3 regions of the Paenibacillus sp. HWE-109 genome follow, and region 2 is predicted to be linked to each of the others. Evidence: riboswitches for the same ligand, from Rfam matches in the RefSeq annotation. Region 2 holds a riboswitch; each other region holds the start of a gene.
The links. Region 2 has a riboswitch for cyclic di-GMP ahead of LOZ80_RS30205 (right-handed parallel beta-helix repeat-containing protein). Riboswitches for the same ligand answer to the same signal wherever they lie in the genome.
Positions count from the first base shown of each region.

Region 1: linked by a shared signal. The riboswitch ahead of LOZ80_RS18360 (pyridoxal phosphate-dependent decarboxylase family protein) and the one ahead of LOZ80_RS30205 (right-handed parallel beta-helix repeat-containing protein) in region 2 are both predicted to bind cyclic di-GMP.
Region 3: linked by a shared signal. The riboswitch ahead of LOZ80_RS32640 (transglutaminase-like domain-containing protein) and the one ahead of LOZ80_RS30205 (right-handed parallel beta-helix repeat-containing protein) in region 2 are both predicted to bind cyclic di-GMP.

Region 1 is NZ_CP091881.1:4,242,100-4,246,785, forward strand. Features, by position in the region: gene LOZ80_RS18355 (methyl-accepting chemotaxis protein) at 1-1,156, opposite strand, end outside; gene LOZ80_RS18360 (pyridoxal phosphate-dependent decarboxylase family protein) at 1,163-2,830, opposite strand; cyclic di-GMP riboswitch class I at 2,922-3,007, opposite strand; gene LOZ80_RS18365 (ABC transporter ATP-binding protein) at 3,257-4,686, opposite strand, start outside.
Region 2 is NZ_CP091881.1:7,048,919-7,053,604, forward strand. Features, by position in the region: gene LOZ80_RS30205 (right-handed parallel beta-helix repeat-containing protein) at 1-2,449, opposite strand, end outside; cyclic di-GMP riboswitch class I at 2,532-2,619, opposite strand; gene LOZ80_RS30210 (stalk domain-containing protein) at 2,764-3,303, shown strand; gene LOZ80_RS30215 (DUF4832 domain-containing protein) at 3,307-4,686, opposite strand, start outside.
Region 3 is NZ_CP091881.1:7,600,183-7,604,868, reverse strand. Features, by position in the region: gene LOZ80_RS32645 (collagen binding domain-containing protein) at 1-828, opposite strand, end outside; gene LOZ80_RS32640 (transglutaminase-like domain-containing protein) at 1,029-1,829, opposite strand; cyclic di-GMP riboswitch class I at 1,843-1,930, opposite strand; gene LOZ80_RS32635 (collagen binding domain-containing protein) at 2,186-4,686, opposite strand, start outside.

The DNA of each region.
Region 1 (4,686 bases), 2.8 Mb from region 2:
CCAACTGTTGAGCAGCTTCTTGGGAATGTTTCATTTCTTTTTGAATGGCATTCATTTGGTGCAAAGTCTTCTCTACAAGTTGTTGGCCGTCTGCTGAATGTACGCTGACTTGATGCGCCATTTCCTGCATCTCTTTAACTTCATGCGTGACCTCCGACAATTCAGAGTTGATCTCCACAATCGAAATGGTACTATCTGAGATGGAAGAAACAACCTCTGCTACACCTTCATTCATGCTGTTCATCGAAACGGCAACCTGCCCCGCACTTGCGCTGGACTCATCCGCCGATTGATACAATTGTGCGCTGGTATTCGTAAGGAGATCTGAGGATGAGAAGATTTGACGGATAATCACATCCAAACTTCGCCGCATTTCATTAAAAGAATTAGCCAGTTTCCCGATTTCATCAACGCGCCCAATGATGACTTGTTCGGATAAATCTCCGGCTGCAACTTTCTCCGTCAAGCGCATCAGTTGAACAACAGGTCTCGTGACACTTTGGCTGATGAAATAAGCAATCAAACTTCCAATAACCACAACGATCAAAGTGATTAAGGATGTCGCCCATACCAAATCCTGTTTCGTTTTCGTTATCACAGCAGCGTCCAAATCAATGCCGACAATGCCGATATTGTCACCCTTGCTGTTCTTGAGAGGAACAAATATGGATTTATGAATGCCAAATTCATCTTTGTAAATATCGCTGATCGTTGCTTTATTTTCTTTGATGGCGCTATTCATTTCGGCTGTGAATGGGTACTCTGTGCCCAAATCATCGTCTACACCTGTTAAAATAACGATTTGATCCTTGTCTTGCACCTTTTTCAAAACATAAACATTTTCAAGCGTATCCTGCTTTTTGAATTGCTCGAATTGTTGTTTGATTTTGATATAGGCCGGATGCTCTTTGCCTGTAATTTCATCCGCATGCTCAGGAATGGAAGAAAGATATTTCGAGACATTTTCAATATTGGTTGTTAATCTTAGAACGAATTGATCTTCGAGCTTGGTCGATAAGCTTCGACTGGTCATATAGCCAGAAACGGAAAAAGCCGCACATACAAAGAACAGCAGCAGTAAGATGCTGAGGGTCATCTTCACCGCGATATGTCCACGGAACCAGTTTATGATTGTTGTCCCAACTTGCTTAGCCACATTCAATTACCTCCTGCTTAACATGGATGACTCCGAGTATTTTTCGTAGACTTGTGTAATCGTCGTTTTTAAATATTGAATAATTTCTTCTACGTGCCTAGTCTCCGTATACGGGGAGATCACGAAGATTTTTGTCGCGTATAAAGCGATGGAGCTGTCATCCTTCGTTTGAACTAACAAATGCTTCTTGGTATCTCCAAAAAAGATACGATCGCGATGATCCCCAAGCATTTCAAACAGCCGCTCGTTGAATTTGTTATTTCGTTCTATTTCCTTGAGTGTGCACGTACCTGAAATTTCAGCCTGGAATCCAGGTTTGCTATCCGGGTAAATACGGAACAGTGTAATGATACCTGGGTTATCATCATTGACAATCTCTACTTGAGGGATCTCCCGCTTAAGCGCTGCGCGGAAAGTAAGATTCACTTCAACGAATTGGGCTAGCAATTGTTGATACCCTTGAATACCGAATGCGAGCAGTGCGCTGTAAATGCTAATCGAGCTAGCCATTCGCGAGCATTCCAGCGTATAGCCTGTGTGATACTGCCCATAACCACGATGGCCGACATACGGTGTTTCATCCGGATGCAGATCCATGAGCCGTAAATCAGCCGCGTCTTTCACTAGAAATAAGCTTGTCAAATAGGGAGTTTGGCCTAGCTTCTGGAAATCGAAGCACAATGAATCCGCCATATGTAGATGTTTCATTTTACTTTGAATCGCGATTAATGCTTGCACAACTTCTTGACTGAACGCAAGTGGATTAACATCGAAATCATAATCATTAAAGAAAGCAAAGAATCCACCCAAGGCAGAATCTGCGTGAATATGAGGTCTGGACAATCCATGCTGATTGGCTAATTGGGAAGAAACTTCATAAATGTGCGCCACATCATCAATGCCCATGGCATCTGTCGTTCCTGTTGTAGCGACGATGTAAATCGGAATTCCGCCTTGAGCAATGACTTCTGACTGCTTGATTGCCAAATCATCCACATCCATAGAGCTGTCCGCATGCGTACGAATCCTGATCAAGCGATCGCTTCCGATACCTGATGCTTCCATCGATTTAAACAAGCTGTAATGCGCAGCTTCGGAACAAAACGCATACAAATTGTTGGGAACTCCTTTTTGCAAGGCATCAGGAGCATATTTGGCAATCGCTAGTCGGAGTCCAGAAAATACCGCGCCTTGTCCTCCCCAAGTTGTATACCCCCCGCTTTGCAGCGCATCGTAACCGATTAATTTGGACATCATGCTGGTGACTCGCACTTCCGCTTCTGCTCCAGCCGGGCCATAGACATCCCACAAATTGTTGCCATTCACCATGAAAGCTGTAATCATCCCCAAAATGCCGGGAAGACTGGCCATGGGCAAAATGTTCGTCAAAAAATATTTGGTATGGTAAGGATGGTCATGAAGCAGCTTTAGCAGCTCAACATTCACTTCTTCCATTGGAATGCTGCCATGGGGAATGGCGCTTTCACGGATAAGATTGTTGTAGAAATGCCCTGATCGATTCTTCTCTCCCTTGAGATTAACGCCATCCGGGTTTTTCAGCTCATCTGCACCTGTGACAATCTGTTCAATAAGCTTCATAAATATTTGACGCGTTTGAGGGTTACCATCTTCACTTGGAAATAACTGCTGAACATTAGCTTTCTTTTCTCTCATAATTTCACTCCTATCGATAGAATCGTTTGAAGAAAATGCTCGCACCAAAAAGGCGTAAACAGGCTTTAAGTCCTATTCCACCAATTGCTCCCCGTGCAACTGGCTGACATATCCTTGTTGGATGTAGTCCCTCTAGCTTTGCGTCCCTATTTTTCAATAGGTTTGCCATTATAAAGTTGTGGCGATCGTTTCCATCTTCGACATTAATCGACAAAAAACTTTACAATTTTATACATCAGTATAGTATAGTAAAAGAAATAAAACAACACAATTTACCAATATTGTTTGTTAAGATATTAATATGACACTAACTTGCTATTTTTGTATATATTTAACCATTGGTAAAACATTAGCTTATGACAAAAAAATAGCTTTGCCCTAACCTCTCCAAGAGGACTTAAGGCAAAGCTCTGTATGAACTTGCGGCTATGAAAAAGTTTGGGCCGCATCCATATTTCCTTGCGAATGCAGGTACAATTGCTCGTAGTATCCATGAAGGGCAAGCAGTTCAGCATGGTTGCCTTCTTCAACAATTTGGCCCTGACTCATCACAAGGATGCGATTGGCATGAAGGATCGTCGAGATCCGATGGGCAATAACCAGCGTTGTTCGCCCTTCCGCCACAACCGCCAACGCCGTTTGGATCAATTGCTCCGTCTTGGAATCCAAATTCGCTGTCGCCTCATCCAGAATTAACACTTTCGGTTCAAAGACGATAATCCGCGCAAAGGAGATCAGTTGTCTTTCCCCCGCTGAAAGCCCGCTTCCGCGTTCAGAAATTCGTGAATCATAACCATCCTTTAATCGCGTAATCAGGCTGTCGGCACCAACGAGTTGACATGCCCGAATCACATCTTCACGCGAAATCGTCTCATCGAACATCCGCACATTATCGAGAATGCTTCCTGCATATAAATAAGGTTCCTGCTGCACGAGTCCAACCATCCGGTGCAAAGCAGCCTGCGGGAGATCGCGAATATCCGTCTCATCAATCTGGATACTGCCCTTCTGCACATCGTAGAAGCGGCATAGAAGACTAATAAGCGAGCTCTTCCCCGCACCTGTCGTTCCGACGATGCCAATCATCTCTCCAGGCTGAATATGGAGGTCCAGGTCCTCAATGATCGTTCTCTCCTGCACATATCCGAACTGAACATGATTGAAATGGATCTCGCCTTTCAGATCGCTGTCAGCAATAGGTTTGGCATTTTCCTTGTCCTTCACATCCGGTTGTGTAGAGAAAATTTTCCAAATTCGATTCAAGGAAACGGTTGTCGATTGAAGCGTATTCCACTGCTGCGTGATGTTGTTAATCGGTTGGAAAAACTGCCGGATATACGTAATAAAGGCATATAAGACACCGAATTCGATCGTTTTATCAAATACAGCCATACCGCCTATCCAAGTAATAAAGGCCACCGATACATTGCCCAATATATCAAAGGAACGATTGAACAAGACGTTCGTCCTTATCTCCCGCAAGTTCGCGCGAAGATAACTATGATTTCGTTCAGTAAACCGGTTCATCTGCTCTTTTTCTTGATGAAACGCTTGAATCAGATGCATGCCTGATAAATTTTCAGCGGCAAATGCGACCATTTGAGAGAGCTGCGTCCTCGAAAGCTGATACGTTTTACGCATATACCGGCGGAAGCTGGCTGCAATTATTGCGATAATGGGAATAACAATCATGCTGTACAAGGTCAGTGTCGGGTCTAAGTGATACATGAGAACAACGATGAAAATCAGCGTCATGCCATCTCGCACCAAGCTGAGCAGCACTTGTGTAAAAAATTGGTTTAACGTCTCCGTATCACTCGACACATGGGTAATCAGGCTGCCGCTTGGCGTCTTGT
Region 2 (4,686 bases):
CTAACAAGTACAGATTCGTTGCATTGTTTGAAGCCTTCAATACTTTAACTTTAGAATCACCTGAGCTTAATACACCCACGCTGCTCCAATCACTACTTTCTCCGTTAACAACTACATTTGGTGAAGTTGGCGCAGGTGTTGGTACTGGTGTTGGTACCGGCGTTGGCACCGGCGTTGGCACTGGCGTTGGCACCGGCGTTGGCACCGGCGTTGGTACCGGCGTTGGCACTGGCGTTGGTACCGGCGTTGGCACTGGCGTTGGCACTGGCGTTGGCACTGGCGTTGGCACTGGTGTTGGTACCGGCGTTGGCACCGGCGTCGGCACTGGCGTTGGCACTGGTGTTGGTACCGGCGTTGGCACCGGCGTTGGCACTGGCGTTGGTTCAACAGCCCCTGTTTGACTACCATTGCCTATGGAAATAAACGACCCAGTAAGCGGAAGTTTATCTGTTTTGGAATCATTCAGCATGTAGCCTACCTGAATCGTTTCACCATTCGTTACAGCGAATGCTGACAATGGGATAGATACTTCCAGCGCTCCATTTGAGGCGATATAATTTTTCGTATCTTTATAGCTGGCAACCTTAGTCCATGCCCAAGTGGTTCCATCAGTTCCACTATACTTGTACAAGGTGCCATTTTCCATTAAGTAATCGGCTCCGCTCGAACTCCAATTCGAATTGATAAACCCAGTTGAAGCAGTTAGATCCGTATTGAAATAAAATTGATGCTTCGCTGCTGTGCCATTCCATTGTACAAGCAGATTCAAATTCGCATTTTCAATTTTCGCTTTTAACATCGCTGCGTTGGATGAACTCTTACTCAAGGGGGCTGTTGCCTCCCAATCCGCTGCATTGCCATCAATCGTTATGGATCCAGTGGGTGAAGGATTCGCAGGAATCGATAGGGATGTATGCTCAACTGCACCAATATCAATGGTAGCTCCTTGGATTCTAGCTGATCCCTTATAATCATCTATAGCATTGACTAAGGCACTGGCAAGACCCTTATCAATTGCAGGAGAGCCGGTCTGCAGGTTAAAATTATTCGCAGTCTTATCGGCAAATTTAGGATCAGCAAACTGCGAATTAGCATCGTTACCTGTCGCAGTCTTATAGGAATCCCATGTTGTATAGGTTTTACCTTGCCACTTCCATAACCCATTGTTCATTCCGCTTGCTGAATAGAACAAATTATAGTCAAGAACATTTGCTGAACCGCTTGTGTTAGTCTTGCTTAACATTGTTTTTTGAGGTTGGCTGTAAATAATATTATTTTTAAGTGTGTTATTCACCATATTCCACTGAAAAGCAATATCGCCATACCCCTGTAAAAGCGTGTCATTTTCTACAAAGGTGTTATTTATGATCTGATTGTTGCTTGCTCCGCCATTACTGGAGGAGGAACCGCCCATAATCAAGCCTGCTCCGTAATTATGGTGAATCCAATTGTTTTGTACTTTGATAGCACTTGTCGTTTTGCCCGTCTTTTCACTTGCTAGTTCGATGCCAAAATCATTGGCGTAGACGTGATTCTTCTCTATGACGATATTGGTAGCTCCGTCGGCATAAATCCCTCCAGCTGCATGCACGCCGCGATAAGCAGGGTTTGTGGAAGAATCAATATGATAGACGGTATTCTCTGCAACTCGTCCATTGCGTGTTTGGTCTACACAGGAACTAGCGCATGCACCATAAAATCCAGCTAATTCAATACCGATATTGTTATTGTCATGCACCTTGTTGCGTGTTATTTCAAAACCATCAATATTCCCGCTTAACGTCAGGGATTCACTCCAGCCCGTCACAAGATTATGAATATCATTGCCGCTTATCGTAAGATTGGTTATTGCAGTCGCCATATTGCCCAACACATGAATGCCGTGGGCATTACCGCCGCTTGCTGTATTTTTAATATCATGAATATGATTATTCAAAAGCTGGATGTTAGTACTGCCATTCGTCACGCGAATTGCCGCAGGATCCAAGGAACTGCTCGAAGCATTGGCATTAGCCAGTTCGAAACCGCTGATTTTGATGTAGCTTACTTTGGAGATATAGAACAGAGACTGATTTGCACTCGTTAATGTTAGACTAGAAGCATCGATTATAGGCGTTTCTCCAGCATAATTCAGAAATTGAATATAGCCTCCGCTTGCTGAGCCTGAACCTTTGACTGTCACCAGCTCACGATAGATGCCACCTCTAACATATACGGTATCTCCGGCAGCAAGTACATTGGCTGCCTTTTGAATCGTCTTCCATGGTGCAGTTAATGTCCCGGCGCTGCTGTCATTCCCTGAGTTGGAGACATAATACGTGTTTCCAGCAGCATGGACAGGGGCAGCGGAGATTCCGGCTACAAACAGCGCGCAAATGATGATGACAGCGAGAAATGTAGATACACATTGATGTAGAGTATTTATTTTGCGATTTGTCATTGTATCCATATCGTCAGCACCTCATTCTTTATTATAAAAAAGAAATAGGATACCGAAGAACGGTATCCGCAAGGTCCGCGAATTCGTTTACTTCGGCAACTGGCTGGCAACTCTTCATGAAAGAGGAAGCCCCTATAGTTTTGCGCCCCTTGATTTCCCAAGGTATGCCTTTTCGGTTTTATTAAATTCACAATAATCAAAAAATGTCGACAATTCTATAGTTCCAAATGCCCAATATTAAGAAATTTGTAAAACTTTTTCCCGAATGATAGGCTTAGAAAAAAAACAATTGAAATTATTAGAAAACTAAAGGGGTTTTTATATTGAAAAGGAAAATATTATCGGCATTTTTGCTTATCCTTACGCTTGGACTAGCAGCCACAATTGTTGTTCGCGCTGCCTCTGATATTCGTATTGTTATTGATGGAAAACCGGTAGACTCCAACGTAGAGATCGTTAATGATAGCAGCTATGTTCCTCTTCGCTCTATTGCAGAAATGTTTGGCGCTAATGTTGAGTGGGACAACTCTTCGCGCACGATCAACATTGTTTCCCATAGACGTATGCTGAATGATATATCTGCCGTTTATAAAGAGGATGGCATCACTTTCTCCAATGTCTCCTTGATGAATAAAGAATATGGTTGGGAGATTACGACAGATGTTTGGAACGGCCAGGATATTGCTTACCGCGGTCTTCATTTCAAGGCGAGTTTCTTTGATCAGCATGATCGTTTGCTTGGCACCTCTGATGGATACTTGTTCGACCTTAAACCAGGCGTTACGAAAGTAGCTAATCTTGTCACCACGGATGATCTAACCGACTACAAATATGTTCAATTTCAACTCGACCTTACCTACTGAAGCTTACTCGACATTAACGATGCCCAATGTATATCGGCCATCTGCCCGCTTGCCTTGGATCGCCAAATCGATACCAGGGCTGCCTTTTTCGGGATCTAGGATACTTACGCACAATGTATATTTACCAACTGGCAGCGTCCCAGGGATATTCAAGCTTGCTGTGGATTTCTGTGTACCAGGCAGCCATCTCCGGATATCCACTTGTGCGTTTTCCTTATAAACAATCTTCCCATCTTTATCCGCCAATGAAAATTCAAGCGGCCAATTGTAATAGAAAGGCGCCACACCTTTATTCTCCATAATTGTATTAACTACAAGCTTTTCACTTCGCTTCACTTTTGCTTGATGTGTTTCTGTTTTAAGAACGAATCGATACCCCATTGTATTCAACAGACGATCTATATTCCCTTGATATTTACCCTTTTCTGTATCAAGTAACGGTACATTGGGGCCAAGCCAGGTTGTATGACTCGCCTTCGCCTGCGCTAGCGTTTCTTCAATCGTTTTGTTTGTAATGTACTTCGTATCATCTTCGGAAAAAGCAAACTCTCCACCGCTAGGCGCGTAGATCCAATGCTCCGGCATAGCTGGCATCTTCTCTTCTGTCAACCAAGAAGTATAGCCATTATTAATCCAATCCACAAAGCCAGCCGTGGTTTCCTCTTTATCACCAAACACATCATTAAATAAACCCATATGATTGGTTTTCGCAATGTCATGAGGCCTTCTCATGAGCAGAGGCTTGTCAGGAAACCCCTGTATGTACGCTTCTACATATTGATCCGTAACTGCAATCTTGGGAAATGCTTCTGCCACTCCGCCATCACCGTCTTTGGTATGCCACTCTCCCCAGTGTCCCACACTGCCCAGTTCCACAAAGGCGATCCGGGCATCCCGGTTGTACCGCTCTCCCAACTTTCGAATCAACTTTTGATGTTCCTCGATTAATGTCTTGTTATCGTAGTTTGGACTAAACCCCTGTCCGTAACTTGTCTTGTACCACGTGCCTTCTTCCCCGATTTCCTTGTATAACCAATCCGGAATATCCATATGCTTACTATCCGTAGGATCATCTAATATAAGACGGAAAATAATCTTTACATTTTGACTCGTCCATTTCTTGAATTGATTCTTTTCCTCGAGTTGGTCGAAGGTGTAGACGCCCTTGGTCGCCTCGATGTCCCTCCACGTAAAATCGAAGAAGACAAGTCGATGAGGCTGTTTATAAGGCCCCCAGCGTGCATCAGGAGCAAACCCCATGTAGGGGTTATTTAGAACACTACTCACTTCAGTCGGAGTAAACTTAACGGTTGCTCTCCTTTTAACCTCAGCGTTCACTAGACTTATAGTAACTGATAATACAATGACAGAAAGAAAAATAAC
Region 3 (4,686 bases), 550 kb from region 2:
GAGGCGGTAAGCCGTTTGAATCGGACTATCGGTAAAATGAACGGAAAGTGTTGCTCCGCTGGCACTTACTGTATATTTGCTGCTATCCAGCAGCCCGCCTTGCAGAACAGAACCATCAAGCTTAACGGTCAGATCATAGACAGCTACAGTAACAGGAACAGATAAGCCATCTGGAATAACGTCGACGACCACTGCGTTCTGAACGGAGTCCAGCATCTTATTCACATCGATCGTCCAATCGATACTCTTGGAGTTGATGCCTGACGATACGCCACTCTTCTCAATCGTTGACGTTACGGTCGGCCTGAGATGAAGGGTGAAGACTTGCTCGCCGGTCTTAATCGGAATCGTAATCGTTACCACGGTATTTTCCGTAAGCTGGCTTTTATCCAATTGCGTTTTGAAGGTTAGCGTGCCATGGACATTATCATGACTTTCAATGTAATTATTAAACGTAATCAGCACTTGATGGCTGGCCCGGTCCACATGGAAAGTTCCTAATTGCTCCTGCCCCATCATCAAACCACCGCTGATATCATTATAAAGTAAAAATTGCTGCGGCAGTGTGAACGCAAACGTATCACCAGCCTTATACCCATGGCTGTTCGGCAGCGACCACGCATAGTCTACCTGCACCTTGGCATTCGGCTCATAAACATTGCCTGTGACGACTTGCCCTGAGCTGTCATATACAACTAGTGTAACACTGTCAATAATGTTGTTTGAAATCGCAGCCGCACTCGCCTTCGCAAAAAAGCCTACTCCGTAAATACTCTGCATAAAAATTAATAGGGCAATGAGCAGTGTACTCGTTTTTTTCTTTAACATAATTTTTTTCATACCTCCATTCACGATTCAAGCTTGGTATAGACTATTTGCTTGTAGACATAGAATATGAAACAAATTGTATCATTATTAATATTATATGATACAAGTTGTATTGTAAATCAATGGATTTATTTTTTCTGCTGCCGCAAAAAAACAAAAAAAGCCTGCGCTCATGAATTGAGCACAGGCTTCTGATTTAGTTAGTACACTTTGACTATTTGATAATCATCTGCGTTTTTGAACATGTCCGTTGCTTGTCCACCTTGTACACGTGTAGCATCATAAGTGGTATCTATCGTGACCCACTCGTTCCGATCCGCTAGAAACACTTGGTTCCAAGCATGATACGTCTCTGGCGAGCTGGCCTCATAGCCCATCACAAGGCGGGTCGGCAATCCTTCACTTCTGGCCATCGCGGCAAAAGTTGCTGCGAAGTCATAACAGATTCCCTGGGAAGCTTCGTAAACCTCGTCCAAGTCAGGTATATAGGTATCTGCTACGGTTTGTGCCTTTTTGTAATCATACGTAAAATTTGTCGTGATATAGGCGTAGATGGCTTTTAATTTATCCATGTCCGTCTTCTTATCTGCCGTTAGTTTCTTGGCCTTTACGACAGCTTTCGATGTTTCGCTCCAGTCGATAAGCGGGATAGATTGAAGGAATACTGTCTTCTCATCTGCCAACTTCACCTCTATCTGTTCTTGCGCAATTACCTTATATTTGTTGTTCCCTATGGACTCCCCGACTAGCACTTTATAGGTACCGTTTCCAAGCTGCAGAGGGTACTGGTCTCCTTCTTCAAAGGTGTAGTCATACTTCACATTTTCCTTGGAGATCCGAACGAGAACCTTGGTGTCTGGACGGCTTGTATAATGGATTGAAATAATTCCTTTGCTCAATGCGCTTTGGTCCACAATAGAGGGAGCTGCAAATATCGCTTGAGGTACTAGCATCAAGAAGATCGATAGAAGGATAGCTGCTAGAATTGATTTTTTGAACACAAAAAAATCCCCTTTCGGTAACTGGCTGCCATCTTAGTTGAAGTAAGGAAGGCCCTTTAGTTTTGCGTCTCTAGTTTTCGCTAGATTTGCCTTTATCGGGAGAAACCACCGATGAATAAACGCCTAATATGCTGACATCATATCATATGCTTGTCGGTTTGAATATACATAATTAGACAATTTATTACCCAATCTGCTTCCATCTGCCTAACGGCCATAAACAGAGTCGGAATTTCCACTTCACCGCAAATAATAGCGGATTTCCACCCAGCTCTAATGTCAAAAAAGAGGCCACCCTCAAGGTATCAACCTCTTGGGACAGCCTCGTTAATATAATTAACAACTAGATCAACCTGTTATTTGTTTAGTCTTCTTCTTCTCAAAACTACACCCGCAATAATCAAAGCAAAACCTGCTAACTCATAATATCTACGGCTTGCTTCGCCTGTCTGAGGAAGCGTTTCTCCCGATTTCTTATTGCCTAGCGGAACTTTTTGAACTTCAATATCAATCATTGCTTCCGTTGCTTCCCCTGTTCCATTTTTCAGAACAACCGTAATTGATTCATTCCCCGTAAATCCAGGGTTAGGTGTGTATACCCAGTGACCGTTAGGATCTATGGTTACTGTCCCGTTCTCCGGTTGTTTGCCGATGGACGGAGTGGTGCCTAATGGAACTTCAATATCACCTTCAATTGGTGTATCTTGATCAGTTACTTTCTCATCTGCCTGAGGCTTCGGCGTCGGACTTGCGCTTGGCACTGGCGTCGGACTCGCGCTTGGCGCTGGCGTTGGGCTTGCGCTTGGCGCTGGCGTCGGGCTTGCGCTTGGCGCTGGCGTCGGGCTCGCGCTCGGCGTTGGCTTAGGACTCGCGCTTGGCGTCGGCGAAGGGCTCGTGCTTGGTGCCGGCGTGGATTCACCTCCGCCTGAACTTGGCGTTGGTGTCGGTGTCGGCACAGCTGGCGTTGGCGTCGGCACTACCGGCGTTGGCGTCGGCACTACCGGCGTTGGCGTCGGCACTACTGGCGTCGGTGTCGGCACTACTGGTGTCGGTGTCGGTACAACCGGCGTTGGCGTCGGCACTACCACCTTCACATTCGTGACATCCAAGTTAATAGCAGTTGTCGAATTAATCGTAACTGCACGTTCGCTCGAATCAAGGGTGTATCCGGTTGGAGCAACTACTTCTTTTAGAACATAATCACCTTGAAGTAAATTTTTGAATAAGACGATACCTGTAGAATCTGTTGTTAGCGTACTAAAAAGGATTTTCGTTGTTGCACCCGTTTTACGGTACAATTCAAACGTCGCTCCGTTTAATAACAAGGCATGATTACCGGAATCCACTTTTTTAACCGCTAAGGACCCTCTAACGCCACTGCCTGTACCAGATCCGCTTGAAACAGCTACAATGACATTCTTCGATGTGCTTTTGGAAACCGTTGTGTCATTACTCCCCGTAAAGCTCACTTGATTAGAAACGGTATCATTGTCATTAGCCGCAATTAATGACTGGTACTCTAAGATATACGGCTTCGAAATCTGATGCGTGAAGGTCAATTCAAACTTTTGCTTGCCATCATTGTCAGTTAGGATTGCGACATTGTAGTCCGTGCCTTTGAGAAGCTCGGTCGTCTTCGTAATTGTACTGTCAGAGGCTACTGAGGTAGCGTATAGATGGAACGAGTCCGGTATTAAGAACTGGTTGTCTGAAGGGATGTCCGTAATTTTGGCAGCGTCTACCGTCGATTGTCCACGATTAATATTAATGGTCCAATTGATTTTATCTCCGCTTTGTGTGCCGTTTTTATTGACATACTCTCCAGCCTTAGGAATGTTAACAGAAGCTGTTAAATTCTTGGAAACCGGTGCTGCCGTCTCATAGACGTTAGCTGTATTGCTCACATTCGTATCAATAAGTTCACCATCTAAGCTCGTGCTGTAGACAATGTAGTAGGCTTTAGAAATAGCTGCTTTGAAATTTAAAATCAGCGTATTGCTAGTGTCCACCAGGTAGTCATATTCACTGCCATTAACGAATGCACCCATGGTTGGATTGCCGTTAACTGGAATGTTCATTTCATACACTTTAAGTGAACCTGGAACTAGTTTTTGTTTGGATTCCAAAAGATCCTTAACTACAGCATGATTAATCGTTTTGCCGTTGTAGTTTACGCCTACCACCCAAGTTAGCTGTTTGGTAGCTGCATTATAAGACCCGTTCTTGAAGCCGTTATTCTTAACTTCGTCTCTTGGCGTGAAAGTCCCATGTACGGTTATCTCTTGATTAGGCAAAGTCCCTGTCCAGTTAACCGTCGCATCGTTAAGGAAATTCGTTGTGCTCCCAACAGGTAAGATCCAATCATTATTATAATACGTGGAATAGCTCACCGTTACGGGTGCCGTTAAAGTACCCACGAAATTAATTGTAAATCCTGTGTCGCTAAGCACATTTGAAATGGAGTAGTCCGCAGGACTATTCAATGTGGTAGAACCCTGCTTGATAACCAATGTTTCAGGTCTGTACTCCAACCCTTTCTTAGGAAAATTGTCAGTAAGCACAACAGAACTCATTGATTCGCTGTCTGCATTGAGCGCAATCTTCCAATCTACCGTTTTGGCATGGTAGTCTTCACTATTTACACTTTTGATAATAATAACTTGGTCAATGCCACGTGTAGCCGTATCTGTTGCTCCCAGGCCAGAAGTGACTGTATTCGAAATGGTAGCGGCTCCTTCAACACGATCGATCGCCTTGGTTTGGTAAACCAACTTGTATGCTTGGGTAATGGCATTATTGAATTGCAACTTAAAGCCGGTCTTTCCTGTTGGCGGTGTCGGGGCAGCAATGACAGTAT